Regions from separate parts of the Devosia sp. FJ2-5-3 genome, predicted to be linked through region 1. Evidence: predicted binding sites of a transcription regulator. Region 1 holds the regulator's gene; each other region holds the start of a gene.
What was found. Region 1 encodes LexA, which represses DNA repair genes until DNA is damaged. Its sites were predicted from a motif close to TGTTCNNNNTGTGTTCNG; they were not measured.
Positions count from the first base shown of each region.

Region 1 (9,948 bases):
CCCGGATAGGATTTGAGGCCCAGCCGAACCGTTTCGGAGATCACCAGTTCATTGGTGTCGGGCGAAACGATGAACGTGCCCCCGGCCTGGGCCACAGCGTGCACATCTTCCTCGGTCAGCACCGTGCCGGCGCCGATCTCGGCCCTGTCCGACAAAGCCGCTGCGGCGCGGGAAATGCTCTCGGTGGCGTTGGGGGAATTGAGCGGAACCTCGATGAGGGTAATCCCGGCCTCAACAAGCGCTGTGCATACGGGCACGGCTTCGTCGGGGGTAATGCCGCGCAGGATGGCGATGATGTGGCGATGGGACATGACAGCAGGATCCTTCAGGCGTTGGCGCGGGCAGTTTTGAGACCGGCGAGGACGACCTCGGTGGCATCGACGAGGCGGCCCGAGGCGCCGGCCATTTCCAGCACCCGGACATAGAGCGCACAGAGGCGCGCCGAGCCGATAAGGGGAACAGGGGTGTTACCGATCTGGTCGCGATTGGCGGCGATTTCCGTGCCGATGAGCAGGCCCGAGAGGTAGCCGGCGCACCAGGACGGATCTCGCCCCGACAGGAGCGCGGCAGCGCGCACGCGGAACAGCTGCCCGAGGAGATCGGCGGGTCTTGCCAGACCATCGCTCGCACCGGCGTCGAAACCGGCATCGCGTTCGCCGCCATCGAGGTCCCCGGTGAGGGAGTGGCGGAGCACGGAGTGGGTCTTGAGCACTTCGAAGATTTCACCCGTCATTGCGGTGGTGAACCCTTCAATGCGCGTGCCATTCAGTTGGGCCCATTTCGAGTGCGTTCCAGGCAGGCAGACGAGGCCGGAATAGTCGGGAATGAGCGTGGCAAGGCCAAGCAGCTGGGTCTCTTCTCCGCGCATGACATTCTCGCCACCATGGCGCTGGCAGACGCCGGGAAGGATCGAGACCGTATAGCGGTCATTGCCCGCATCGGGATGGACGGCGCCGTCGTGGAGGCCGCGCAGATCGGTGGGCGCTTCGAGATAGGGCGCTTCGAGCCACCCCTGACGGGCCCCGGCCATGCCGCAGATGAGGACATCAACCGGTCCGGACACCTGCAGTGTCTCGACGATCTCGCCCAGCGCGCCGGCGAATTCCTCGCGCTTGAGCTTGCCCATGCCCCGGTCGGAACTGGCGGTGGACACGATACCGCCGCTCTCGCTCATGCCCCAAGCCCGCAGATTGGACGTTCCCCAATCAACGGCAATCCAGGCCACAGACTCACTCACCTTGCCGAACCTCCCCAGCACGCCTTTGAATTCGGCGGGACCCTAATCCAAGTTCAGCGAACCCGGAAACCCCATTTGAGTTCATTCGGGTCTCACCCTTCCCGCCTAGTTCAAACGCCTCTCCCGGTCCGCTCGCCTGGTAAGATTTCTGCAGCGTTCCGACAGATGTCTCTCCCATATCGTTCCGTGAGACGAAATTGTATGATTTTTTGCGTCTTGCACATTCACAGCGCCGTTTGGCGTGATAGAACGATGCAACTCAAGGCCCGCGTTCGCTTCGGCGGACACTTCAAGGAACAAGCACTATGACTGCAGAGAATGGCGGCAACCGCGCTCGCAAGTTGCGTTCGCGCGCGTGGTTCGACAATCCAGACAATCCGGACATGACCGCACTCTATCTCGAGCGCTACATGAATTACGGCGTGTCGCGCGAGGAACTGCAGTCCGGCAAGCCGATCATCGGTATCGCCCAGACCGGCTCTGACCTCAGCCCCTGCAACCGTCACCACATGGTGCTGGCCGAGCGCGTCCGCGAAGGCATCCGCGAGGCCGGCGGCATTGCCATCGAGTTCCCGGTCCATCCGATCCAGGAGACGGGCAAGCGTCCGACGGCCGGCCTTGACCGCAATTTGGCCTATCTCGGCCTCGTCGAAGTGCTCTATGGCTATCCGCTCGACGGCGTTGTGCTGACGATCGGCTGCGACAAGACCACGCCCGCCATGCTGATGGGCGCAGCAACCGTCAACATTCCGGCCATCGCGCTTTCCGTGGGCCCCATGCTCAATGGCTGGCACAAGGGTGAGCGGACGGGGTCGGGCACGATCGTCTGGAAGGCCCGCCAGATGCTGGCCGCAGGCGAGATCGACTATCCGAAATTCATCGAGCTGGTGGCTTCCTCGGCCCCGTCGACCGGCTATTGCAACACAATGGGCACAGCCTCGACGATGAACTCGCTGGCCGAAGCCCTGGGCATGCAGCTGCCCGGTTCGGCGGCCATCCCGGCGCCCTATCGCGACCGACAGGAAATGGCCTATCGCACCGGCAAGCGCGCCGTGGAAATGGTGCATGAGGATTTGAAGCCCTCCGACATCCTGACCAAGGAAAACTTCCTCAACGCCATCGTGGTCAACTCCGCCATCGGCGGGTCGACCAATGCGCCGATCCATATCAATGCCATCGCCCGCCATATCGGCGTCGAGCTCAATATCGACGAATGGCAGGCGCATGGGCACAAGGTGCCGCTGCTGGTGAACATGCAGCCGGCGGGCGAATATCTGGGCGAGGATTATTACCACGCCGGTGGCGTTCCCGCGGTGGTCAACGAGTTGATGAAGCACGGCCTCATTCATGAGAACGCGCCGACCGTCAACGGCAAGACCATGGGCGAAAATTGCCGCAACACGGTGATCGAGGACGACAAGGTCATCCGGACCTTCGAAAATCCGCTGAAGGCCGAAGCCGGTTTCCTCGTGCTGCGCGGCAATCTCTTCGACAATGCCATCATGAAGACCAGCGTGATCTCACCGGAATTCCGCGATCGCTATCTCTCCGATCCCGATCATCCGGGCATGTTCGAGGGCAAGGCGGTGGTGTTCGATGGTCCGGAGGACTATCACCACCGAATCGATGATCCCTCGCTCGATATCGACGAGCACACGCTGCTGTTCATGCGTGGCGCGGGCCCGATCGGCTATCCGGGTGCGGCGGAAGTCGTCAACATGCGTCCGCCCGATTACCTCATCAAGAAGGGCATCCATTCGCTGGCCTGTATCGGCGATGGTCGCCAGTCGGGTACTTCGGGTTCGCCCTCCATCCTCAATGCTTCCCCGGAAGCGGCTGCGGGCGGAAATCTGGCTATCCTCAAGACCGGGGACCGGGTGCGCATCGACCTCAACAAGGGCGAGGCCGATATCCTGATTTCGAATGAGGAAATCGCCACCCGTCGCGCCGCGCTTGAAGCTGATGGCGGCTACAAATTCCCCAAGCACCAGACGCCCTGGCAGGAAATCCAGCGCGGCCTCGTCGACCAGCTCGGCAACGGTGCAATTCTCAAACCGGCCGAAAAATACCAGCGGATCGCGCAGACCGAGGGCATTCCGCGCGACAACCACTGACAAGGTTTTTTGCGTCTCACTCCCTCGCCGCATGGCGGGGGAGTTTTTTATTGCCTCTCTCGTCCAAGGGCTTGCCGCTCAATGGGGCATGCCGAAGCGCCGCCCGGCTCCAGGGGAGCGTCGCGTGGACACGGTCGCGATGCCCTACGGGCACGGTGAAAAGCGGCTTTCGCCCCGAATTGATAGAAATAGAAGAGGCGAAAGCCGCTTCCCACGACCGGTTTTTTGGGCGCATGCCTTGAGCGGCCCCCTTGCGGGTGGTGCTGGGTCCTGCGTCGAGGCATGACCCCGAAAGGCAGAACCGGCACCGGCCGGTGGTCGACATCCACGCCCCCGCCCAGGCGACCCCGTGCGGCCCGTCTCCCCGCCCGACGCTTCGTCGGCGCCGCGTGTTATCGGCGGGAACGGGGCAATGATGGCACGGGAAAATGGGGACGGGGATAAGCGGGATATTTTTGGTTTGGAGAGGCCCCTCACCCCAACCCTCTCCCCGGAGGGGCGAGGGGGCGCAGGAGGGGATGGGCTTGGGGGAGGAGCTGTCAACCCCCGCGGTGTCATTCCCGCGTAAGCGGGAACCCCTGTTGGTGGGTGTTCAGTGATGAGAAACGGCGGCCCCGCTTTCGCGGGGATGACGCGGTGGTGCGCTGGAAGACGTGGTGTTCGGGCGAAATGGATTGCCCGGACGAGCCGGGCGATGACGGTGGAGCGAGGGCGCGCAACGCCTAGGCAGCGAGCTGATTGGCCGATAGCGAGGGCCCCCTCACCCCGGCCCTCTCCCCGAAGGGGCGAGGGGGCGCAGGAGGGGAGGGATCCCCACAATGTCATTCCCGCGAAAGCGGGAACCCCGGTTTGCCTGGAGGGAAAACGGAGGTCCCCGCTTTCGCGGGGATGACATGGTGGTGCGCTGGAAGATGGCATGTCGCGGCACCGAAAATAGGGCGTTGGAAACAACTGGATAGGTGATCCAGCGCGCGCCCCGGGATTACCTTGGCTATGTGATTTTGGGGAACGCGCTGAGGTGTTCGTGGCGGATGCGCCAGCCGTCCTGGTCACGGCCAAGGACCGTCGTGCCGCGACCGCTGCCTTGGGCGGGCTGGCCGTCGACCGTGGCGCGCCAGCGGAAGGTGTAGGTACAACTGGCAGCCTTGTCGCCAATGGCAGTCCAGTTGAGATCCTCAAGCCAGTAGGTTTCGTCGGCAAGCTTGCGCCAGGTCGCTTCGAACGCGGCGCGTGCCGCGGCGACGCCGGCGTGGGTGCCCGAGCTGAACCAGAATGTTGCGTCGGGATCGATGAGCGGCACGAGCAGGGAAAAGTCGTGCCGGTTGATGAGCTCGGCATAGCGCGCCATCACCGTTTCCGGTGAGGCGCGGTCCGAGGACATCAGTATTTCCGCAAGAGGCCGACGAGCCGGCCCTGGACCTTCACACGGTCGGGCGGGAAAATGCGGGTTTCGTAGGCCGGATTGGCGGCTTCGAGCGCTATCGTATTGCCCTTGCGACGGAGGCGCTTGAGGGTCGCTTCCTCGTCATCCACCAGGGCAACCACGATCTCGCCGGTCGAGGCAACATCCTGCTTCTTGATGAGCACGGTGTCTCCATCGAATATGCCGGCGTCGATCATGGAATCGCCGCGCACTTCGAGAGCGTAGTGCTCGCCGGGCCCGAGCATTTCAGGTGGAACGGCAATGGTGTGGGAGTGGGTCTGGATCGCCTCGATCGGCGTACCGGCGGCGATACGGCCCATGACCGGGATCGAAATCGGGCGAGCATAGTCGTCAGTGCTGCGCGAGGGGGGCGAGGCGACCTTGCCCAGATTGCCCTCGATGACTTCGGGCTCGAAGCGCACCTTCCGGCCGCCAAGCGAGGGGTTCATCGAATCGGGCAGCTTCACCACTTCGAGTGCACGGGCCCGATTGGGCAGGCGCCGGATGAAACCACGTTCTTCGAGGGCGGTGATCAGCCGATGGATTCCCGATTTCGAAGCAAGATCAAGGGCGTCCTTCATCTCGTCAAAGGAGGGCGGAATGCCGGATTCCTTCATCCGCTCATGGATGAACATCAGCAATTCGTGTTGTTTGCGCGTCAGCATTTGCCCCTTGACCCCAGAATCGGAACATAGACGGAACGACCATACGCGTTCCGTCTATGTTCTGCAAGAGTCCCTAAAAAGTGGCTCTAGTTTATGGGGAGGGCGTCGACCAGCGCGCCGATGGGCTGACCGGGATCATGTTCGGGCTGGACGATCAACATGTCTGCCTGCGCGAGGGACGAGGTATGGCCGCTATCGGTCTGGGCACTCGGCATCAGAGCCGGGCCGGTTTCCGTGTGCACCAGATGGGCGCGCATGAAATGGCGGCGGGCGCTGTTGGGCGGCGTCGGCGCGAGGAGGGGCAGGCGCCAGAAGTGCGGCTCCGCCTGGCCCAGCCAGCGGCGCAGGGCCGGGAGGATGAAGACGATGGCCGTGACCATCGCCGAGACGGGATTGCCGGGCAGGCCGAAAACCAGGGTTTTTCCGCGCGTGCCGAACATCAGCGGCTTGCCCGGGCGCATATTGATGCGCCAGAAATCGAGGGTCACGCCCAGATCTTTGAGGACATCCTGCACGAGATCATGCTCGCCGACGCTGGCGCCGCCAGTGGTGACGAGAATATCGGGTTCGTCAGCGAAGGCGAGGGCGAGTGTACCGCGGAGCAGGTCGACCCGGTCGGGCACGATGCCGAGATTTGCTATCTGGTCGGCATAGGGCGCGAAGAGCGGCGCAAGGCCAAAACTGTTGGAGGCGACGATCTGGTCCGGGCCAAGCGGCGTGCCGGGGATGACGAGTTCATCGCCGGTGGCGAGAAGCGCGATGCGCGGGCGGCGGGCGACGGCAAGCGAGCCGCAATTGGCCGCAGCGGCGACAGCGATCTGCATGGGCAGAAGGCGCGTGCCGGGCTCGACGAGGGTGTCGCCGGTGGTGAAATCATTGCCGCGGGGACGAATGGAGTGGCCGAGGCGGGCAGGGGCGGTGAAGCGCACCCTGTCACCTTCGCGGATGGCCTCTTCCTGCATGATGACCATATCGGCGCCGGGCGGGACGGGCGCGCCGGTGAAGATGCGGATGGCCTGGCAGGGGCCAACCGACCCGGCAAAACCGGCGCCGGCCTGTGAGGTGCCGACGACGTCGAGCCATTGATCGGGCGCCACATCGGCGGCGCGGAGGGCATAGCCGTCCATGGCGCTGGCGTCGAAGGGTGGTTGGTCGTGCTGGGCGATGATCGGGGCGGCGAGAACGCGTCCGGCGGCGGCCGAGAGGTCGACCGTTTCGGGCACGATCTCGGGCACGCGGGCCAGAATGGCGGCGAGGGCGTCTTCGACCGGCAGCAGGCTCATGGCGCGCGCCGGAAATCGCCGGATTTTCCGCCGGATTTTTCGACGAGGCACATATCGGTCACGACCATTGCCCGGTCGATGGCCTTGGCCATGTCGTAAAGGGTCAGCGCAGCGGTCGAAGCGGCGACGAGGGCTTCCATCTCCACCCCGGTCTGCCCAGTGGTTTCGGCCGTGGCGAGAATGAAGATGGTGGCTTCGCCATCGCGCTCGATCTCGACGCTGACCTTGGTCAGTGGAATGGGATGGCAGAGCGGGATCAGTTCGGAGGTTTTCTTGGCGGCCATGATCCCGGCAATGCGGGCGACGGCGAGGGCGTCGCCTTTTTGGAGGCTCCCGCCCATGATGGTGGCGATGGTTTCTGCCTCGCCGGTGAGGCGCGCCTGCGCCACGGCCCGACGCCTGGTGACGGCCTTTTCGCCGATATCGACGATATGGGCCTGTCCCTTGGCATCGAGGTGGGTGAGGCGCTGGTCGCTCATCAGAGGGCTGCCACGCTGGCGCCGTGGAGCAGGGTACGCGTGGCCGCGACAACATCGTCCTGGCGCATCAGGCTTTCGCCGACGAGGAAGGTGCCGATTCCGGCTTTCTCCTCCAGCATGCGGACATGCTCGTGGGTCATGATCCCGCTCTCGCTGACCAGGGTAACATGGTCCGGCAGGCCGGTGGCGAGCGCGATGGAGGTGTCCAGCGAAGTTTCGAAGGTGCGCAGATTGCGGTTGTTGATGCCGATGAATTCCGCATCCAGTGCCAGGGCGCGGTCCATTTCCTCGCGGTCGTGGACTTCGACCAGCGCATCCATGCCCCATTCCTTGGCGGAATCGAGAAGGTAGCGGGCCATCTCGTCATCGACGGCGGCGAGAATGATAAGAATGCAGTCGGCGCCCCAGGCGCGGGCCTCGGCGACCTGATAGGTCTCGAAGAGGAAATCCTTGCGCAGGGCCGGCAGATTGGTGGCGGCGCGAGCCTCTTTGAGATAGTCGGGCGAGCCCTGAAAGCTCGGGCGATCGGTGAGGACGGAGAGGCAGGCGGCGCCCGCGGTCTCATAATCCCTGGCAATCTGGGCGGGGTTGAAATCGGCGCGGATCAGGCCCTTGGAGGGGCTGGCCTTTTTCACTTCGGCGATGAGGGCATAGTCGCCAGCGGCGCGCTTGGCCTTGATGGCGTTGAGAAAGCCGCGCGGGGCAGGCTGGTCGTGGGCGGCGGCCACCACTTCGGCCCATGGGCGGGCGGCCTTGGCGGCGGCGATTTCCTCGCGCTTATAGGCTTCGATCTGCTTGAGAATATCGGTCATGAAGTTTGTCCGTTGGAAACGGCCACCAACTTGGCCAGGGTGTGCTTTGCGGCGCCGCTATCGAGCGCGGCAGCGGCCATTTCGGCGCCTTCCTTGAGAGAGGTGGCGCGCTCGGCGACGATGAGGGCCGCGGCGGCGTTGAGCAGCACGATGTCGCGATACCCGCCCGGTGCGCCGTCGAAGAGGTCGTGAATGGCCTGGGCGTTCTCTTCGGGGGTGCCGCCGAGAATGTCCTTGAGTTCATAACGCTTTAGACCGGCTTCTTCGGGGGTTACCTCGAAGCTGCGGAGGTCGCCATTGGCGATCTGGGCGACAAAGCTGGGGCCGGTGACGGTGAGCTCGTCGAGACCATCGCTGCCGTGCACAACCCAGGCCTTGATGGCCCGGTTGGCGAGGAGCGCGGCGGCAACCGGCTCCACCCATTGCTGGTCGTAGACGCCCAGCACATAGCGGCGAACGCTGGCCGGGTTGGACTGTGGACCGAGCAGATTGAACATGGTGCGCACGCCCAGTTCGGTGCGCGTGGGGCCGACATATTTCATCGCCGGGTGATGGGAGGGCGCGAACATGAAGCCGATATTGGCCTCGCGGATCGTCCTGGCGATACCGGGCGGGTCGAGGTCGAGTTTTACGCCCAGGGCTTCGAGGGCCTGCGACGAACCGGATTTCGACGACAGCGCGCGGTTGCCATGCTTGGCCACGGGCACGCCCATGGAGGCGACGAGGATCGAGGCGGCCGTCGAAATGTTCAGCGTACCGACGCCGTCGCCGCCGGTGCCGACGATGTCGACAGCGTCTTCGGGGGCGTCGACCGGGATCATCTTTTCGCGCATGATCGAGACGGCAGCGGCGATTTCACCGACGCTTTCGCCCTTGAGACGCATGCCCATGAGGAAGGCGCCGATCTGGCTGGGCGTGGCCTCGCCGGACATGATGATGCGCATGACGCCGCGCATTTCCTCGCCGGTTAGGTCACGGCGCTCGGAGATCTTGTGGAGGGCTTGCTTGATATCCATCAGGCGGCCTTCTTTCCGGTGAAGTCGCGGGCGATGTTGAGGAAATTCTGCAGAAGCGCGTGGCCGTTTTCGCTGGCGATGCTCTCAGGGTGAAACTGCACGCCGTGGACTGGCAGGGTCTTGTGCTGCATGCCCATGATGAGGCCGTCGTCAGTCGTGGCCGTCACTTCGAGCGTATCGGGCAGGGTTTCGCGTCTGACGATGAGGCTGTGGTAGCGCGTCGCTTCAAAGCCGGCGTTGAGGCCGCGGAAGAGGCCCTTGCCGGTGTGGTTGATCTTGCTGGTCTTGCCATGCACGAGATGCGGCGCGCGGATAACGTCGCCGCCCAGGGCCTGGCCGATGGCCTGATGGCCGAGGCAGACGCCGAGGATCGGGATTTCGGCCTTGAAGCGGTCGATCACGGCAAGGCAGATGCCGGCCTCGTTGGGCGTGCAGGGGCCGGGCGACAGGACGATGGCCTCGGGCGCCATGGCGGCGATCTCTTCGAGGGTGATCTTATCATTGCGGCGCACGGTCATTTCCGCGCCCAGCTCGCCCAAGAAGTGGACGAGATTGTAGGTAAAGCTGTCGTAATTATCGATGACGAGGGTCTTGGTCATTTCTGGCCTGTTTTCTAACCACGGGGTCATTCCCGCGAACGCGGGAACCTCTGTTTCAGAGTTGACCTCGCCATCGAAAAACGGAGGTCCCCGCTTTCGCGGGAATGACATTGTGTGTGTTCAAAGCGCTCATTGCCCCACTCCTGCCTCGCCAGCATAGCGTAGCGCTTCTTCGGCGGCGCTGAAAAGGGCGCGTGCCTTGTTCTCGCATTCGAGCTGCTCGAGGTCGGGCACGCTGTCGGCGACGATGCCGGCGCCGGACTGCACATAGAGCTTGCCGTCCTTGACGATGCCGGTGCGCAGCACGATGCAGGTGTCCA
Region 1 covers NZ_CP104007.1:2,139,722-2,149,669, forward strand. The annotation lists gene N0P34_RS10405 (2-dehydro-3-deoxy-6-phosphogalactonate aldolase) at 1-311, opposite strand, end outside; gene N0P34_RS10410 (2-dehydro-3-deoxygalactonokinase) at 326-1,237, opposite strand; gene N0P34_RS10415 (IlvD/Edd family dehydratase) at 1,543-3,351, shown strand; gene N0P34_RS10420 (nuclear transport factor 2 family protein) at 4,343-4,732, opposite strand; gene lexA (transcriptional repressor LexA) at 4,732-5,439, opposite strand; gene glp (gephyrin-like molybdotransferase Glp) at 5,526-6,722, opposite strand; gene moaC (cyclic pyranopterin monophosphate synthase MoaC) at 6,719-7,201, opposite strand; gene trpC (indole-3-glycerol phosphate synthase TrpC) at 7,201-8,013, opposite strand; gene trpD (anthranilate phosphoribosyltransferase) at 8,010-9,029, opposite strand; gene N0P34_RS10450 (aminodeoxychorismate/anthranilate synthase component II) at 9,029-9,628, opposite strand; gene trpE (anthranilate synthase component I) at 9,758-9,948, opposite strand, start outside.

Region 2 (9,948 bases), 1.2 Mb from region 1:
GGAAGAGGGATTTTCCCTTCCCGCGCTGGGCCTTATCGGCACGGGCTGGTCGGTGGGGTTCGTCGCCGGCTCCATTCTCGTGCCGATGATCGTGCGAAAAGTGGGCCACATCCGCGCCTTTTCAGTGATGGCGGCAATCGGCACCGTCACCATTCTGCTCAATCTGCTGTGGATCAACGATGTCGGCTGGATCGTCATGCGGGCGCTCAGCGGCTTCTGCTTTGCCGGCGCGGCGATGATCGTGGAAAGCTGGCTTAACGAGGTCAGCGACAACAAGAGCCGCGGCACCATCTTTTCAATCTACGTCACCATCAATCTCGGCGCCTCGACGCTGGGGCAGATCGCCATGTCGGTGACCGGCACGGTGGGCTATCTGCCCTTCGTCATCGGCGCCATCAGCTTCATCTGCGCGGTCCTGCCCACATCGCTCACCTCGAGCCCCCAGCCGCGCCCCCTGGCCTCGGCCAAGCTCGACCTGCCGCTTCTTATCAAGACCTCCCCCGTTGCTGCCGTCGCCGCCTTCTGTTGCGGCATGGCCAACGGCTCGTTCGGCACGCTGGCGCCCGTCTATGGGTATGAACAGGGCCTCGATTCCTCAGGCATTGCGCTGCTCTTTGCCATTGCCGCGATTTCCGGCGCCATCGGCCAGATCCCGTTCGGCCGGCTTTCCGACCGCATCGACCGAAGGCAGGTGATGATCGGGCTTGGCCTTGCCGCGGCCTTTGTCGGCCTTCTGGTCGTGCTGCTCAATCCGGGCGAAGGCTGGCTGATGTATGTGCTGTTTGCGTTCTATGGCCTTGCCGCAAACCCGCTCTATCCGATCGCCGTGGCGCATGCGAACGACTTCGCGCGCGAGGGAAATTTCGCCAAGATCGCGGGCGGCATGCTGCTGATCCTCGGGCTCGGGCTCGCCATCGGACCGCTCATCGCCTCGATGCTGATGAGTGCCATCGCCCCCATGGCCCTGTTCATGGTCACGGCGCTCTTCCATGTCATCGTCGCCATTTTCGCCTTCCTGCGCATGCGCGTCCGCAAGAGCGTCGATGCCGCCGATCGCGCGCCGTTCCAGCCCATGGCCAATGACAAGCAGGTCACCCCGGAATCGGTCGCCATGGACCCTCGAGCGGACGGCGACGACGAGGATGGCGAGATCATCACCCGTCCTGAAGCGGCGGTCCCTGACGAATTGATCGAAACTCCGGAGGCCGGCAGCCATGTTCAAAACCGACCGGTTTGAGGACCGCGCGTTCAAGCCCCTGTCCATCGCTGTTATCGCCGTCTCCGATACCCGGGACCTCGAGACGGATACGGGCGGGGCCTTGCTGAAATCTCTGCTGGAGGCCGACGGGCATTCCTGTGCGGGCCGGCAGGTGGTGCGCGACGATATCCAGCTGATCCGCGCCGCCGTACAGGCGCTGGTCGCCGATCCGACGGTGGACGTGATCCTGACCACCGGCGGCACAGGCTTTTCCGGCCGCGACGTGACGCCCGAAGCTATCGAACCGCTGTTCGACAAGCGCATGGACGGGTTTTCGGTGCTGTTCCACCAATATTCGGCGACGACCGTGGGCACGAGCTCGCTGCAGTCCCGGGCAACGGCGGGCCTTATCGGCACCACATTCGTCTTCTGCCTGCCCGGCTCGCGCGGCGCTTGCCGCGACGCGTGGGAGGGGTTGCTCACCCACCAGCTCGACTATCGGCACAAGCCGTGCAATTTTGTCGAGCTGATGCCGAGACTGGCAGAGCGGTGACAATCAGCGAACAACACGTTCGCTGTCGTTCACTTTAAGAAACCGATCAAAGGGGGCATCTTCAGGGCCAGGGCGCAAACGGCGCCATCAGGAGAAAGCCCATGTCCATTTCGCCCACGGCGCCCATGCAAACCGGCATGGTGACCCTCAATGTGCGCCAGCTCGATGCGGTGGCGGACTATTACAAGCAATTGCTCGATCTCGAAACGCTCGGCCGCGACGGCAACAGCCTGCGCCTCGGCGCCGGCGGCGAGGCATTGCTCGAATTGCGCGGCAATCCCGATTTCGCCCAGCGCAGCCAGCGCGCGGCGGGTCTCTTCCACACCGCCTTCCTCATGGATCGCGTCGATCTCGCCGCCTGGGTGCGCAAGATCGCCCGCGAACGCATCCCCGTCGGCGGCGCTTCGGACCATGCGGTGAGCGAGGCTTTCTATTTCAACGACCTCGAAGGCAATGGCATCGAAATCTATGCCGACCGTCCGCGCGCCGACTGGCCGCATGACGGCGGGATGATTGCCATGACCACCGATCCTCTCGATGTCGACGCGCTGCTCGATCTCGACCCCACCCGGGTCTGGAACGGCGCGCCGGCAAACATGATCGTGGGCCATGTGCATCTGCAGCTGGGCGACGTCGCCAAGGCCGAGCCTTTCTATGCCGGCGTGCTGGGGACCGATGTCACCTGCCGCTATCCGGGCGCGGTGTTCTATGGCGCCGGCGGCTATCACCATCAGCTGGCCACCAATATGTGGGCGAGCCGTGGTTCGGGCCCCCTCGCCCCCGACACGACCGGCCTTGTCGGCTTCGATCTCATTCTCGACAGCGCCGCGCAGCGCGACGCCATTGCCGAGAGCGCCGGTGTGACCGGTCATGAGCTGACCGACCCCTGGGGCATTGCCCTCAATCTCGTTGTGCGCGGGGAGAAGTAAGATGCTGGTCAATGGAAAATGGGTTGCCAATTGGCAGCCGGTGCAGGGCACCGATGAAAAGGGCGGCTTCGTCCGCCAGACCTCGAGCTTTCGCAACTGGGTGACGCCGGACGGCAGCGCTGGCCCCACCGGCGAAGGCGGGTTCAAGGCTGAGGCCGGCCGCTATCATCTCTATGTCGCGCTCATCTGTCCCTGGGCCTCGCGCACGCTGATCGGGCGCAAGCTCAAGGGGCTCGACGATGTGATCTCCGTCTCCATCGTCGAGCCGGAACTGAGCGAAGAAGGCTGGCGCTTTGCCCAGCCCGACGCGCTGACCGGCGCGACCTATATGCACGAGATCTACGCCAAGGCCGATCCGCAGATCAGCGGCCGTGCCACCGTGCCGGTGCTGTGGGACAAGGTGAAGAACACCATCGTCAACAATGAGAGCGCCGATATCCTGCGCATGCTCAATTCCGGTTTTGGCGATCTCGCAAGGAACGCGCAGGACCTCTACCCCGAGGCGCTGCGCGCCGAGATCGACGCGCTCAACGACTATATCTATCCCAAGTTCAACAATGGGGTGTATCGGGCCGGCTTTGCCACGACGCAGATCGCCTATGACGAGGCCTTTGCCGACGTCTTTGAGGCGCTGGACAAATTGGACGCCCGGCTCGAAGGCCAGGATTTTCTCGTCGGCAATCAGCTGACCGAAACCGATATCCGCGCCTTCGTGACGCTGGTGCGGTTCGACGCGGCCTATCATGGCCTGTTCAAGACCAATCTCCGGCGCGTTGCCGATTATCCGCGGCTGCAGGCCTATATGCTGCGCGTTCTCAACCTGCCCGGGGTGCGCGAGACGGTTGATATCGACCACATCAAGCGCGGCTATTATTCGGTCAAGGCGCTCAACCCCAATGGCATCGTGCCCAAGGGGCCCCATATTCCAGGCCTCTACGAAATAGCGGCCTGAACCCAACAAAAAAGGCGCCGGATTTCTCCGGCGCCTTTTTTCATGTCAATTGGCCTTAGTGGCCGCCATGGCCACCGGGGGCATCGCCATTGCCCTTGCGGACGAACCAGGCCGATATCACCATGCCGACCGAGACGATGGCGCCGCAGAGGAAGCCTGCGCGGATACCGGCTGCCAGCGCATCGAGCGGCGCCTCGCCGGCGGCCGCTTCCGCAGCCGAGCGCAGGCTCATCACCGCCACGAAGAGCGCAATGCCGGCGGCACCGGCAACCTGCTGCACCGAGCTCAGAATCGCCGACGCGTGCGAGTAAAAGCGCGGCGGCACGGAGCTCATCGCCGTGGTGAAGAGCGGGGTAAAGGTGAAGGCCAGGCCGATGCTGAGCACGATATGGCCGGCAATCACCTGCCAGATCGCGGTGTGCTGGCTGACCGTGGTCAGCGCCCACATGACGGCCGTGACGGCGACGACGCCGGGCACGAGCAGCGGACGCGGGCCGACCTTGTCGTAGAGGCGACCAACCACCGGGCCGAGAACACCCATGATCAAGCCACCCGGGAGCAGCATCATGCCGGTCTGCAGCGTATTGAGGCCGAGCACGGACTGGGTGTAGATCGGGATCAGGATCGAGGTGCCCAGCAGCGCCACCATGGCGATGGCGGCGGTGACCAGCGACACCGAATAATTGGTGTGCTGGAGCGTGCGCAGGTCGAGCAGCGCCTTGTCGTTGCGGGCAAGGCCGATCTGGCGCCAGACGAAGATGGCCATGGCCACGACACCAACGACGATCGGGGCCCAGGACGGAATGGCCGAGCCGTGTTCTGCGCCTTCACCAAGGCTGGAAAGCCCATAGACGAGGCCGCCAAAGGCCAGTGCTGACAGGATCACCGACAGCACATCGAGGGGCGCATAGCGCGGGGTCGAGACGTTGCGGATCTTGATCGCACCCAGCACCAGCGCGCCGACGGCGATGGGCAGGGTGAAATAGAACATGAAGCGCCAGTCGAACTGGGACAGGATGAACCCGCCAATCGTCGGGCCGATGGCCGGGGCCACCGACATGACGATCGAGATATTGCCCATGGTCTTGCCACGGCCTTCCGGGGGCACCAGCGACATTACCGTGGTCATCAGCAGCGGCATCATGATGGCGGTGCCGACGGCCTGGACGACGCGACCGACGATCAACAATTCGATCCCCGGCGCCAGCGCGCAGATGAGCGTGCCGACACTGAAGATCGCCATCGCCGCCATATAGATCGGCCGCGTATTGATGCGCTGCAGCATGAAGCCGGTGATCGGGATGACGATGGCCATGGTCAAAAGAAAGGCGGTCGTCAGCCATTGCGCGGCACTGGCGGTGACCCCCAGATCCACCATCAGATGGGGGATGGCCACGCTCATGATGGTCTCGTTCAGAAACACCACGAAGGTGGAGACGAGCAGAAGCGCGATGACCAGCTTGTTGCGAGCCGCATTGTCGGGGTGCTGCGGCGCGATTTCGGGCACCGCATCAAGCGTAGCGTCCATTGTCATCTTGTTCTCTCTCGATCGGCGTAGCGTCCACACGACGGGGGAGACCGGCGGGGATCGACACGGGAATTGCGAAATATCGGCGACAGGACCTGTCAGCATGATCACGCAGCGCGCGGCCTCAAGGACGCGGGCGGAGCCAGATCTGAGGAGGCAAAACGAACCGACAGGGGGACGCCGAAAGGGAGCCTGTCTACGCCCGCAAGACCAGTCCGTAAAGTCTTGTAATGCATGGCACCCCTGCCAATATGAATGTCAGCAGGAACTCCGCGAAAATGCATGTTCTTGTTTTGTTCTCATCGGCATGCTAAGTCTTTCCGGACGTCGGAGGAAGCGCGATTCTCCTCCGGCTCGGCAGTCAGGAGACATATCATGGCCCTTTATCAGGCCCCGTCCTTCGAAGCCTTGGAGAGGTTGAGCCTGAGCCGCGATGCGGATCTGGCGCGGCGCGAGCTCATCAATGCGGAAAGCGTGCGCGGACGCGGCGCACAGTCGAACCGCTCCGGCCGCTTCGAAACCCACGCCCGCGAAAATTTCGACGATGGCTGGGGCAATGTCGAACCGATGCCGCTGTTCGAAACGACCGAGCATCTCGAGCGCGCCAAGACCATCATCACCACCAATGACAGCCCCGATATCGCTTTCGAACGCTCGATCAATGCCTATCGCGGCTGCGAGCACGGCTGTTCCTATTGCTTTGCGCGGCCGACCCACGCCTATCTCGGCCATTCGGCGGGGATCGATTTCGAGCGCGACATCTACGTCAAGGCCAATGCCGTGGAAGCGCTGCGCCAGGAGCTTGGCGCGAGATCCTATCGCCCCAAGGCCATCGCCATGGGCACCAATACCGACCCCTACCAGCCGGCCGAGCGCAAGCACAAGCTGACGCGCGGCATATTGGAAGTGATGCTGGAAACCAAACATCCGGTGATGATCACCACCAAGTCGGCGCTGATCCTGCGCGACCTCGATATCCTCACCGAGCTGGCCAAGCTCAATCTGGTCAAGGTCGCGATCTCGGTGACCTCGATGGACCACAAGCTGAGCCGCAAGATGGAGCCGCGCGCCTCCTCCCCCGCCCGGCGGCTCGAAGCCATCAAGGCGCTGAGCGAGGCCGGCATTCCCACCGCCATCTTCGCCTCGCCGATGATCCCGGCTATCAACGACATGGAGCTGGAACGCATTCTCGATGCCGGCAAGGCGCAGGGCGCGATCAGCGCCTCGATGATCCTCCTCCGCCTGCCCGGCGAAGTGCGCGACGTGTTCCGCGAATGGCTGTTGCGCCATTTCCCGGACCGGGTGCGGCACGTGCTCTCGCTGGTGCGCGATACGCGCGGGGGGCGAGATTACGATTCGCGCTGGGGCACGCGCATGACCGGTGAAGGCCCCTATGCCACCCTGCTCCGCCAGAGGTTCGAAAAGGCGCGCGAGCGCTATGGGCTCAATCCCAAGCTGCCGCCGCTGCGGGCCGATCTCTTCGAAGCGCCGCGCCTGGAAACACGGCAGATGAGCCTCTTCTGATCCAGGGCGTTCGCGGACATCGGGCACCACTTTTCCGGTCCAGACGGGCGACAAAGCAAGCGCCTGGATTGATTTCACCGCGTCGGCGACGCGGTGAAATGCTCTTATTCAGTATTGCGCGACGCGACGGGAATTGGTGGTCATGAAATCGAGCGCGGCCATGACGCCCTGAAGCGAGAGGCGGGTTTCGACCGGTGCCGGCCGGCCCTCCAATGGCACGGCCAGCGTCAGGGCCGCACGATCCTTCATCAAATCGACAAGGCGCGCCCGCAATTCGGCATCCACGACAAAATACTGGTTGATAGTGTTGTACCGGGTCTCGATATCGGTCCGCATGGCAAGGCTGATCGGCGGCTCGCCCGACAGTTTCAAGACCATCGGCCGGGCTTCGTCATAAATCGCGTCATCGGCTGCGACGGTGACGGCGATGTCGAGCGCGCCATCCAGACGGTTCAGAATCAATGTCAGCTTGTAGGCAGGCAGCGCGGCGCTGTTCTGGGCCTGGCTGCCCGTGCTGGCGAAGCAGGAAAAGCTGTAGAAGTCGGGACCATCCTCGTCGATCGCCGCCGGACAGGCCGCGAGCCAATCCCGGTGATATTCGCGCCACTCCCCGGAAGAGTGGTGGAAAGGCTCGGCACTCACGGATTGGGAAAGGCAGACAAGGGCGGCAAGGCCTGCGACATATCGCATGAAGATACTCTCGGCTTTGCCCCCCGGCGAGACTCTTATATCAGAAGAGGCCAGAAACGAGAACTCCCGGAGCCGGGTATGGCCGAAGAGACGATCAACGGGGTGAGACTGCTGGTGCTGGACGCCGATGGTCCGCAATTGTCCAGCGAGGCGGACGCGCTCGATGTCATCGGCCAGACCTATGGCATGGAGATTGACGCCATCGTCGTTCCGGCCAAACGTTTCGTGCCGGAGTTTTTCCAGCTGAGCACGACGCTGGCCGGTCTCTTTATCCAGAAATTCCAGAATTATCGCCTCCGCCTGATCATCATGGGTGATATTGCGGACAGGGTCGCGTCGAGCCAGGCACTGGCCGATTTCGTGCGCGAAACCAATCGTGGCGCCCACCATCTCTTCGTCGCCGACCGGACCGAACTGGCCTCTCGGCTGGAGGCGTCACGCTGATGGCCCGCAAGAGCGTAGTTCAGACCGGCCCCAGCCTCCTCGACGCTTTGCCGGACTGTCCCGATTTTTCCCACGAATCCATGCTGATGGCGCGCGGCGCACGCCTTGTCGCCGGCGTCGATGAAGCCGGGCGCGGCCCGCTCGCCGGTCCCGTCGTCGTCGCAGCCGTGCGGCTCGATCCCGATCGGATCCCGGAGGGCCTCAACGATTCCAAGAAGCTGACGGCCGAGCGGCGCGAGGCGCTCTATGCCGAGATCATGGCCTCTGCCGAAGTCGCCATCGCCACCGCGCCCCCCGACGAGATCGTCGCCCGCAATATTCGCGGCGCCACGCTCGCGGCCATGGCCCGCGCGGTGATCGCCCTGCCCTGCGCGGTGGATCGTGTGCTCGTCGATGGCCGCGACGTGCCGCCCGGCCTGCCCTGCGAGGGCCTGGCCCTTATCGGCGGCGACGGCCGCAGCGTGTCCATCGCCGCAGCCTCCATCGTCGCCAAGGTCGTGCGCGACCGGATGTGCACCATCATGGATTGCGACGCGCCCCATTTCGGCTTTTCGGGCCACAAGGGCTATGGCACCGCCGCCCATCTCGCGGCGCTCAACGCCCACGGCCCATGCCGCCACCACCGCGCCGAATTCGCTCCGGTCGCGGCGCTGCTGGTGCAACAGACGCGTGTCGTGGTCGAGGTTTAACCCCTCGCTAACACCTTGCAAACCCTCCCTTAACCCTGAGCGCCTATAAGTGAATTGTTAGTGCTGCGTTAGGGTTAAGAGTATGTTGCGTACCGCGCGTATGGCCGTTGAGGTCAATGCGGAAGAGGCCACCCGCCTCCCGATCGACACTATTCTCGTGGGCGATTGCATCGACCACATGAATTCCCTGCCGGCCGGCAGCGTCGATCTGATTTTCGCTGATCCCCCTTACAATCTGCAACTCGAGCAGGGTCTGACCCGTCCCGACCAGTCCAAGGTCGACGCGGTCGACGACGATTGGGACAAGTTCGACAGCTTTGCCCATTATGACGCCTTCACCCGCGGCTGGCTCAAGGCTGCGCGGCGTCTGCTCAAACCCGATGGCGCCATCTGGGTCATTGGCTCCTATCACAATATTTTCCGGGTCGGCACGGCACTCCAGGATCTCGATTTCTGGATGCTCAACGACATCGTCTGGCGCAAGGCCAACCCGATGCCCAATTTCCGCGGCACGCGCTTTACCAATGCGCATGAGACGCTGATCTGGGCCTCGAAGAGCCAGAAGAGCCGCGTCACCTTCAATTATGAAGCGCTCAAGCTCTCCAATGACGACACGCAGATGCGCAGCGACTGGCTGTTCCCCATCTGCACCGGGGCCGAGCGCCTCAAGGGCGAGGATGACAGCAAGGTTCATCCGACCCAGAAGCCCGAAGCGCTCCTGTTCCGCATTCTCAATGCAACGACCAAGCCCGGCGATATCGTGCTCGACCCCTTCTTCGGCACCGGCACGACCGGCGCCGTGGCCCGCAAGCTCGGACGCCATTTCATCGGCATCGAACGCGAGGAAACCTATATCGCCGCGGCGCGCCAGCGTATCGCCTCGATCCGGCCCGCCGTGTTCGACGCGCTGCAGTCGGTCACGCCCAAGCGCAAGGAAACCCGCATTCCCTTCGGTTCGCTGGTCGAACAGGGCCTGATCGAACCGGGCGCGCAACTTTTCGACTTAACGAAACGTTACTCTGCCATGGTTCGTGCAGACGGCTCGCTCGTCTCGGGTCCGCACCAGGGGTCGATCCACAAGGTCGGCGCCCTGGTTCAGGAAGCCGAGGCATGCAACGGGTGGACCTTCTGGCACCACGACTATCTTGGCGTTCTCGAGCCCATCGACGTGTTGCGGGCCAGCGTGCGCCAAAAACTTGATTTGCTTTCTGCCTGATCCTGACCTCCAATCGTCTCAGGCTCTATCGACTGGCCGCCGGTTTGCCCCGGCGGCTTTTTTGTGTGCTCGTCCCCTCGGCAAAGCCTTGAAATCTGGGGCAGAAGTCCCATTTTCGGTGTCGCAGCTTTTTGAGGGTAAAAATGGCAACGGATCGGGTTTCAGCCCAATATGACATCGAGAAGAAGTCCCTGCTGGTGGCTTACCTCCTCTGGGCGTTCCTCG
Region 2 covers NZ_CP104007.1:3,341,192-3,351,139, forward strand. The annotation lists gene N0P34_RS16075 (MFS transporter) at 1-1,237, shown strand, start outside; gene moaB (molybdenum cofactor biosynthesis protein B) at 1,215-1,751, shown strand; gene N0P34_RS16085 (VOC family protein) at 1,853-2,680, shown strand; gene N0P34_RS16090 (glutathione S-transferase family protein) at 2,682-3,632, shown strand; gene N0P34_RS16095 (MDR family MFS transporter) at 3,688-5,166, opposite strand; gene N0P34_RS16100 (PA0069 family radical SAM protein) at 5,536-6,684, shown strand; gene N0P34_RS16105 (hypothetical protein) at 6,793-7,374, opposite strand; gene N0P34_RS16110 (DUF4180 domain-containing protein) at 7,453-7,818, shown strand; gene N0P34_RS16115 (ribonuclease HII) at 7,818-8,507, shown strand; gene N0P34_RS16120 (site-specific DNA-methyltransferase) at 8,608-9,723, shown strand; gene N0P34_RS16125 (TM2 domain-containing protein) at 9,867-9,948, shown strand, end outside.
Region 2: N0P34_RS16100 (PA0069 family radical SAM protein) is a predicted target of LexA. The motif match lies at 5,444-5,461, and genes of this name have one in related genera.

Region 3 (9,948 bases), 1.4 Mb from region 1:
GGCGCTTTTCGATCGCCTCCCCCAGATCTTCATTATCCTCGACCAGCAAGATGCGCATAGGCGGCCCCATAATCCGCGCTCATGATAGGCGAACCGGAGGGCCAGAGGAAAGCGGGGCGATCAGACGATCCTGATGAGGAGCGCGGCGGCGACGGCTACCATGCCGAAGGCACAGAGGCCCGCAGCCAGCATCATGCGCTTGGCATGCTGGACATGGGCAGAGCGACGAACCTGGCTGCGCAGGGCCGAGAGATCCTCGGGAAGACTTTGCGTATCGAGATTGGCCATGGCTGTTCCCTCGCATCGACTGGGTCTTTCGACCGATACTTTCACTGGGCAGCCGCCTTGGTGGACTGTTTCTCACCCGCACGCAGCGAGAATACGCCGCCTCCAGCGGGCGACGAAATGACGGCTTGGATCGGGGTTAATTTGTCTTAAATTTTAACAGGTACCATCTTGTATGGAAGATGTTGAAACGCAGCGGCGATCATGGCACATATTTGCCATGACCCAGCCAACGCACCTTCACCCCGACCGTCTCTTCCCCGCATCCGAGCCCGCAAAGTCGATTGCGCGCGATCTCTATCCGGCCGTGAAGGACCTGCCCATCGTCAGCCCGCATGGGCATACGGACCCGTCATGGTTCGCCGGAAATGGCCGCTTTGCCAGCCCGACGGCGCTGTTCCTGACGCCGGATCATTATGTGCTGCGAATGCTGCGCAGCCGGGGGCTGAGCTATGACGCACTGGGCATTCCGCGCAAGGATGGCAAACCGGTGGAAGGCGATGGGCGCACGGCCTGGAAGCTCTTTGCCGAGAACTATTATCTCTTTGCCGGAACGCCTTCGAAGATGTGGGTGGACCATTCGCTGCAGGCGGTGTTCGGGATCAATGAGGAATTGTCTGCAGCGACGGCGGACAGCATTTATGACGCCATCGACGCCAAGCTCGGCACGCCAGAACTGTTGCCGCGCGCCATTCTCGACCGGTTCAATGTCGAGGTGATCGCGACAACCGAATTCGCCCTCGATCCGCTGACGCATCACCAGAGCATGGAGGGTGACGGCTATATCGGACGCGTGCGTACGACCTATCGTCCGGACGATGTCACCGATCCGAGCCGCCCGGCCATCGTTGAGAACCTGGAAAAGTTCGGCGAACTGACCGGCGAAGACATCAGCAGATGGGACGGGCTGATCAACGCCCATCGCAAGCGCCGCGAACTGTTCCGCCGCTTTGGGGCTGTGGCGACCGACCATGGCGTGCCGACGGCCAATACGGCAGATTTGCCGCTGGTGGAAAAGCAGGCGCTTCTGGACAAGGTGCTGGCCGGCAAGCATGATTCTGCAGATGCCGAGCTGTTCCGTGCGCAGATGCTGACCGAAATGGCGCTGTTGTCGGTCGAAGACGGCATGGTGATGCAGATCCATGCCGGCTCCCGTCGCAATACCGATCCGCTGCTGTTCGGTGAGCGTGGACCTGATTTCGGCGCCGATATTCCGGGGCCGACCGATTATGTGGGTGGCCTCAAGGCCTTGCTGTCGCGCTGCGGCAACGAGCCCAATCTGCGGCTCATCATGTTCGTGCTCGACGAAACCACCTATGCCCGCGAGCTGGCGCCGATGGCCGGCTATTGGCCGAGCCTGCTGATCGGGCCGCCCTGGTGGTTCCACGACAGCCCGCAGGGTATTCGCCGCTATCTCGACCAGGTAGTGGAGACGGCGGGCTTCTATAATCTGGCCGGGTTTAACGACGATACGCGGGCGCTGCTGTCGATCCCGGCGCGGCACGATGTGTGGCGGCGCGAAGTCTGCGGCTTCCTGGGGCGCTGGGTGGGCGAGAACCGGCTCAGCCGCTCCTCTGCCGAGGAGATCGCCAGACATTTGAGCTATCAGGCGGCCAAGGACGCCTATCGGATCGGGTAGGAAAGCCCAATTGCACAGAGCATCCCTCGGGCTTCTCTATCCAGGGATGAGCTGCCGATATCGGGGCTCGTGACATGGCCCTCGGGTCACGCCCGAGGGAAGCCGGTGTTCTATGCAGCCGGATAATCCACGCGCATGAAATAGAGCCCGCTTGAGGGGGCCATGCCGCCGCACTTGCTGCGGTCGGCGGCGTCGAGGGCAGCGCGGAATCGTGCCGGCGTCCACTTCCCCTCACCCACCAGTTTCAGCGAGCCGACCATCGAGCGCACCTGATGGTGGAGGAAACTGCGCGCGCTGGCGGTGACCACGACATGGTCCAGTTCCCGGCGCACGGCAAAATGGTCGAGCGTGCGCAGGGGTGACTTCGCCTGGCATTCCGACGAGCGGAAGGTGGTGAAATCGTGCAGGCCCAAAATGGATTGGGCCGCAATGTGCATGAGATCGGCATCGAGCGGCATGGGCACATGCCAGACGTGGTTGCGCTCGAGCACGGCCGGGGCCCGCCGATTGAGGATGCGGTATTCGTAGTGGCGGGCGAGCGCGGAAAAACGCGCTTCGAAACTGTCATCGACAGCTTCACAGAGCAGAACACCGACAGGGTTTGGGCGCAGATGGTAGTTGAGCGCTTCCCGGACGCGGAACGGGTCCCAATCCCGCGAAAGATCGAAATGGGCCACCTGACCCAGGGCGTGGACACCGGAATCGGTGCGGCCGGCGGCCTGGGTGGTAACGACTTCGCCGGAGAATTTGGCGATCGCCTCTTCCAGCGCCTGCTGCACGCTCATCCGGTCGGACTGGCGCTGCCAGCCGCTGAACGGGGTTCCATCATATTCGAGCGTGAGCTTATATCTGTACAAGGCTTGGAGGGACCAATGGTACTAATTAGGAAAATTGAAGAGATCGAACAAAACGATCTCTACAAGTTGCATGGTGAAGTCGAGGCTACTTATGTCGTCTTTGAGCGCGATGGGAAGAAACTCCTTCAACTCAATACGCACGGCAGTCCAACGAGAAAGCTGGTAGGCAAGCGCTCGCAGAACATGCAATTCGATCAACACGGCGCTGAAGAACTATACCAAATCCTCAGGAAAACGTTCGGATTTAGCTGACCCGCTCCGGCAAGGCCCCTGCCCCGCGGAGGAAGGTGACGGCGTCCATGGCGCCCTTGCCCTCGCGCTGCACCTGGGTGAGGCGGACGGCGCCGGAGCCGCAGGCGATGGTGAGGTCGGGGCCGATGAGCGTGCCGGGGGCAGCGTTGCCATCGACGGGGGTAGAGCGCAGCGCCTTGATGCGAACGGGCTTGCCGGCGAGTTCGAGCTCGAACCATGCGCCCGGGAAAGGCGAGAGGCCGCGAATGGTGCTGTGCACCGCGTCGGCCGATTTCGAAAAATCGAGACGGGCCTCGGCCTTGTCGATCTTTTGCGCGTAGGTGATGCCGGTTTCGGGCTGGACGGTAAAATCGAGGCTGCCGCGTTCGAGCGCGGCAAGGGCGCGGCCCATGAGGTCGGCGCCAAGGCGCATCATCTGGTCGTGCAATTCACCGGCAGTCATGTCCTTGCCGATGGGGATGATTTCGGTGGGACCCATGGGACCGGTATCGAGGCCCTCATCCATGCGCATGACGACTATGCCGGTCTGGGCGTCGCCGGCCATGATGGCGCGCTGGATCGGCGCAGCTCCGCGCCAGCGCGGCAGGAGCGAGCCATGGAGGTTAAGACAGCCATCGGCAGGGGCATCAAGGATTGGCTTGGGGAGCAGCAAGCCATAGGCGACCACGACGGCGACATCGGCATCGAGCGAGGCAAACTGGGCCTGCTCAGCCTCGCCCTTGAGGCTTTTCGGCGTAAAGACCGGAATGCCGAAGGCCTCCGCCGCCTCATGCACCGGGCTCTTGCGCTCAGCCTGGCCACGGCCGGCCGGTTTTGGCGCGCGCGTATAGACCGCCACCACTTCGTGGCCCGACGAAACGATCTCGGTCAGCGTCGGGACCGAAAATTCGGGCGTGCCCATGAAGACGACGCGCATGGTGGTAACTCCTGTCTTCCCTCCCCCGTCATGGGAGAAGCGGCCCGAAGGGGCACCGAATTGGCGTGGCGAACTTCGGTTGGGGTGAGAGGTCAGCGCTTTCGCCCCGAACACCCGGCGTGCGGAGAGAGCCCCTCACCCTGACCTTTCTGCTGAACGCAGAACGGTCTGTCCCTCTCCCCCAAAAGGTGAGGAAGGTCGGCGGCTCTCAAATCAACGAGCCGCCAGCTTGGCCTGCTTTTCGAACTTCTTGATCACGCGGTCGCGCTTGAGGCGGCTCAGATAGTCGATATAGAGCACGCCATCGAGGTGATCGAGTTCATGCTGAATGCAGACGGCGAGCTTGCCATCGGCGTCCTTGACCACTTCCTTGCCGTCGAGATCGGTATAGGTGACGGTGACCGTGGAGGGCCGCTCGACCTCGTAGTAAAGCTCGGGAATGGACAGGCACCCTTCTTCGGTAACCTGGATCTCGTCGCCGAAACTGGTGATTTCCGGATTGATCATTACGAGCGGGTCGGCGGGTTCGTCTTCGCCAGCAAGATCCATCACCACGATGCGTTTCATCACACCGATCTGCGGCGCGGCAAGGCCAATCCCCGGCGCGTCATACATGGTGTCGAGCATGTCCTTGGCCAGCGTCTTGATCTCCTCGTCGATCTCCACGATCGGGTCGGCGACCGCGCGAAGCCGCGCGTCAGGAATGATGAGGATAGGGCGGATGGCCATGGCAAAAAGTCCGGCAAAAAAGGAGTTGCCTCTCGATATGGTATTTGACCGCGCCGGGTCAACTGCGGAGCAGGGTTGCGCTGGTCGCGAAAAGAACATTATGTGAACGAATGGTGGGTATAGGCTGGTTTCATGGAAACGCTCAATACATCTCTGTTCGTTCTCGGCGATCTGCCGATCAGTGTCGGCATGGCTCTGGCTGCCGGACTGGGCCTCCTGTTTTTCGTCATGATCTGGATGCTCGTTGCCTGGGCGCAGGGCAATGCGGCGCGCGCCAGTAGTGCCGCGCAGGACGCCAGCGACAATCTCAAAGCCGGTTTTGCCGAGCTTATCGCGCAACGCGATCTGCGCATCCGCGAACTCGATCTGGAACTGGGACGGGAGAGGGAAAGATCAGCAGACATCATTGACGAGGAGCGGAGCCGCAATGGCGAGCTGATGGCGGAGCTTGCCGCGATGCGGACCCGGCTCGACGAGCAGGCGCGCCAGAACGAGGTCAATTTGAAACGCTTCACCGAAGCGCGCCAGCAGATGACCGACGAATTCAAGGCCATTGCCGGGGACGTGCTGCGCAGCCACAGCGAGACTTTTACCAAGCAGAACCGCGAGCAGGTCGACGTGCTGCTCAAGCCCTTGCACGACAAGATCGGTGAATTCCACAAGGGTCTGATCGAGGACCGCTCGGCGATGAAGGAGCGCATCCAGGCGCTGGTGGAAAGCAATCTGCAGATCACAACCGAGGCGCAGAACCTGACCCGGGCGCTCAAGGGCAATTCCCAGACCCAGGGCGCCTGGGGCGAGATGATCCTGTCCACCATTCTCGAACAGTCGGGCCTGCGCGAGGGCGATCAGTACACGACCCAGCAGAGCCATATGGGCGAAGATGGCCAGCGGCTGCGCACCGACGTCGAAATCCGCATGCCTAATGGCGATGTGCTGGTGATCGATTCGAAAGTGTCGCTGACGGCGTTCGACGCCTATGTGAATTGCCCCGAAGAGGACCGCGAGCAGCATTTGCGCGCCCATATCGCTTCGGTGCGCAATCACATCACGACGCTGTCGGACAAGACCTATCACCGCGCGGCGCGATCGAGCCTCGACTATGTGATGATGTTCGTGCCCATTGAGTCCGCGCTGGCTACGGCCATCCAGCATGACGCAAAACTGGTGGAATTCGGCATGTCGCGCGGCGTGATGCTGACGACGCCGACGACGCTGATGACCGTGCTGCGCACGGTGCGCAATGTCTGGGACATCGAAAAGCGCCACCAGAATGCCGAGGAAATCGCCGAACGGGCGGGCGCGCTTTACGACAAGATCGCAGGCTTTCTCGGCTCCATGGACAAGCTGGACAGCCATCTCGACAAGGCACGATCCAGCTTTGACGAGGCGCGCAATCAGCTCTCGTCCGGCCGTGGCAATGTGGTGCGACAGGTGGAAATGCTGCGCGAGCTGGGGGCCAAGACCACCAAAACTATTCCGCCGAAATGGGACGGTGGCCTCGACGAACAGCCGAGCCTGCGGCTTGTTAGCGATGAGCCGGGGGACCGGAACTAGGCCCCTGCCCCGCTTACCGACACGGCTTGCCGCAATCCTGCCCGCAACATTGCCAAAGCTTAATATTGGCGCAACTTCACAGAAAGGCGGGACGTTCCATATGTAAGGCCACAAGCTGTTGAGAGCTTTTGCAAGGAGACTCGTCCTCATGCGACCCACACTTATTTCGCGTACCCGCCGCTGGCTCGGCGCTTCCGCCCTGGCTCTGCTGGTGGGCGTCGGCGGGGTTTCCACCGCCTTTGTCCTCACTGGGCAGGCCGTCAATGCCGAGGTGCGCAATGCGGCGCAGATCCTGGTGCCCCAGGTCACCCAGCAGCAGGGCTTTGCCGACCTGGTCGACGCGGTCAAGCCGGCCGTTGTCTCGATCCTCGTCGAAGCGCAGGCGCCCGGTCGCAATGTCCAGCGCGGCCGTGACTTCCAGTTCAATTTCCCCGACCTGCCCGAAGGCCACCCCTTCCGTGACTTCTTCGACCAGTTCGGCGGCCCCGGCGGTCCTGGTGGACGCGGCGGCTCGGGCGAGCAGGAACCCCGTCCGCGCCAGTTCATGGCTGCAGGCTCGGGCTTCATCGTTTCGGCTGACGGCTATGTCGTTACCAACAACCACGTGGTGGAAGACGCCACCAAGGTAACCGTGGTGATGGAAGACGGCAGTGAGCAGGTTGCAGAAATCGTCGGTACCGACGAGCGCACCGACCTGGCCGTTCTCAAGATCGCCGGGGAAGACCTGCCCTTCGTGACCTTCGAGGAAGAAGCCAGCCGCGTCGGCGACTGGGTGGTTGCCGTGGGCAATCCCTTCGGGCTTGGCGGCACTGTGACCGTGGGCGTGATCTCGGGCTCGGGCCGGAATATCGGCGGCTCGAACTATGGTGATTTCCTGCAGATCGACGCGGCCGTGAACACCGGCAATTCGGGCGGCCCGGCCTTCAACACCAAGGGCGAAGTGGTCGGCGTCAACACCGCCATCTATTCCCCCAATGGCGGCAATGTCGGTATCGCCTTTGCCATCCCGGCCGGCACGGTCAAGCAGATCGTCAACCAGCTGATCACGGACGGAACCGTGACCCGCGGCTATCTGGGCGTTTCGATCCAGGACGTGAGCCGTGACATTGCCGATGGCGTTGGGCTTAGCCAGCCGCTCGGTGCCATCGTGCGCGAGCCGGCCGCTGATGGCCCTGCGGGCGCCGCGGGCGTCAAGTCGGGCGATATCATCACCGCGGTCGATGGCGACCGGATCGACGACGCACTCGATCTCAGCCGGACCATCGCCAGCAAGTCGCCTGGCTCCGTCGTCGAGCTGACCATCTGGCGCGATGGTGCCGAGACCAAGCTCAACGTCACGCTGACCGAACTCAACCAGGACGTGGCCGAGACCAATACGCCGACGCCTCCGGCCGAAGTGCCACAGGCCCAGTCGACGCTCGGCCTGACCCTCGTGCCCAATGGTGACGGCACAGGTGGCGTGCTGATCCAGGAAGTCGAGCCCGACACGCCTGCCGCCCAGCGCGGTCTGTCCGTCGGCGACGTGATCCTCGAAGTCGACAATACGCCGGTCTCGAGCGCTGCCGATTTCGACAAGGCGATCGACAATGTTCGCAGCAGGGGCCTCGAAACGGCCCTGGTGAAAGTTGCTCGCAATGGCGATAGCACCTTTATCGGGCTGCCCATTACCGAATAAGTTCGCCTGACAAACCCTGGCCCCGGGTGTTTCCCGGGGCCATTTTTTCCTGGTGCGGAGCGTCAGCCGTGAAAATCCTGCTCATCGAAGATGATCGCGAGGCCGCGAGCTATTTGATCCAGGCGCTCGACGAAGCCGGTCATGTGACCCATCATGCCGCTGACGGGGAGACCGGCTATGCCATGGCCTCGGGCATGGATTATGACGTGCTGATCGTTGACCGCATGCTGCCGCGACGGGATGGCCTCTCCATCGTCGAATCGCTGCGCGCGGAAGGCGATACCACCCCTGTTCTCATTCTCTCCGCTCTCGGCGAAGTCGATGACCGCGTCACCGGCCTGCGCGCCGGCGGCGACGATTATCTCACCAAACCCTATGCCTTTACCGAATTGCTGGCCCGGGTCGAAGTGCTCGCCCGTCGCTCGAGCCCCGTGGAGGCCGCGACCCAATATAGCGTGGGCGGGCTATCGCTCGATCGGCTGAGCCGCAAGGTCGAACGCGACGGCGAGGCGATCCTCCTCCAGCCGCGCGAATTTCGCCTGCTCGAATATCTGATGAAGCATGCCGGCAAGGTGGTGACCCGGACGATGCTGCTCGAAAATGTCTGGGACTACCATTTTGACCCCCAGACCAATGTCATCGACGTGCACATGTCGCGCCTGCGCTCCAAAATCGACAAGGGCTTTGAGATGCCGTTGCTGCACACGGTGCGCGGCGCCGGCTATATGATCAGGGACTAGAAGTTGAGCCGGCTCGCCCAGGTCTGGCGCACATCGACCGTTCGGCTGACCGCCACTTTCATTACTATTTTCAGCGTCTTCGCCATCCTGCTGATGGCCTTTATCGGCTGGCAATCGAGCGTGCAGATCCAGCGCCAGCAGGCCGATGATATCGACCGGGAAGTGCGGCTGCTGCAGCGCATCGAGGTCAACCAGGGCGTTCGGGGCCTCGCATTTGCACTCAACCGGATCGCCAGCCAACCCGGACCCGGCATCTATTATCTCGGCGATGCTTCAGGCCAGTTCCTGCTCGGCAATCTCGTGGCGGTTCCGGCGGAAGTGCTTATAAATCCGGGCGTTTATACATTCGACTATGACAGGGCCGGGCCGCTCAACGAAGGCGCGGGACCCGAGGCGGCGGTACGCTCGGGCGTGGCGATCGTGCGCTCGGTCGAGCTGGGCAGCGGCATGCGGCTTGTCGTCGGGCGCGACGTGGTGGAGCGGCGGGGCTATTCGGCGATCATTCTCCAGAGCTTTCTGGTCGGGGTTGCCGGCATCATTCTCTTTTCCGTCGTCGCCGGCGGAGTGACGGCGCGGCGCGTGCTGAAACGCATCGACACGATCCGCGACACATCGACGAAAATCATGTCGGGCAATCTGGCCGAGCGCGTTCCGATCACGCGGCGCAATGACGAGTTTGACGGGCTGGCCCTGAACCTCAATGCCATGCTCGACCGGATCGAGCAGTTGCTTCAGGGACTTAAGGAGGTGACGGACAATGTCGCGCACGACCTCAAGACCCCCCTCACCCGCCTGCGCAACCAGGCCGAGGCGGCGCTGCGGGATGGGTCGACAGACGAGATGCGGCAGACGGCGCTGGAAAATGTCATTGGCGAGAGCGACCGGCTGATCCGGACATTCAATGCCCTGCTCATGATTGCGCGAGCCGAGGCCGGTGCGCCCTCTGGCGCGCTCTCCGAAATCGACATCAGCGCGATTATTGCTGATATGGCCGAGCTTTACGCCCCCGTGGCCGAGGATGAGGGCATTGAGGTGGTGACCGCGGTCGAAGAGGGGGTGACCCTGCGGGCCAATCGCGAACTGATCGGCCAGGCCACGGTCAATCTCCTTGAAAATGCAATGAAATATGCCCGACCGGAAAATGGGAGCGCCGGGAAAATCACGGTGGAACTGAAGCGGGTCGGCGCCATGGTGCAGCTGGTCGTGGCCGACAATGGACCGGGCATTCCCGAGGGCGAGCGCAAGCGGGTGCTGGAACGGTTCGTGCGGCTGGAAAAAAGCCGGTCGGAGACGGGGTC
Region 3 covers NZ_CP104007.1:3,514,359-3,524,306, forward strand. The annotation lists gene N0P34_RS16925 (response regulator transcription factor) at 1-58, opposite strand, end outside; gene N0P34_RS16930 (hypothetical protein) at 121-288, opposite strand; gene uxaC (glucuronate isomerase) at 506-1,924, shown strand; gene truA (tRNA pseudouridine(38-40) synthase TruA) at 2,035-2,781, opposite strand; gene N0P34_RS16945 (methionyl-tRNA formyltransferase) at 2,797-3,033, shown strand; gene fmt (methionyl-tRNA formyltransferase) at 3,026-3,949, opposite strand; gene def (peptide deformylase) at 4,163-4,678, opposite strand; gene rmuC (DNA recombination protein RmuC) at 4,811-6,235, shown strand; gene N0P34_RS16965 (Do family serine endopeptidase) at 6,384-7,910, shown strand; gene N0P34_RS16970 (response regulator transcription factor) at 7,979-8,650, shown strand; gene N0P34_RS16975 (ATP-binding protein) at 8,654-9,948, shown strand, end outside.
Region 3: rmuC (DNA recombination protein RmuC) is a predicted target of LexA. The motif match lies at 4,770-4,787, and genes of this name have one in related genera.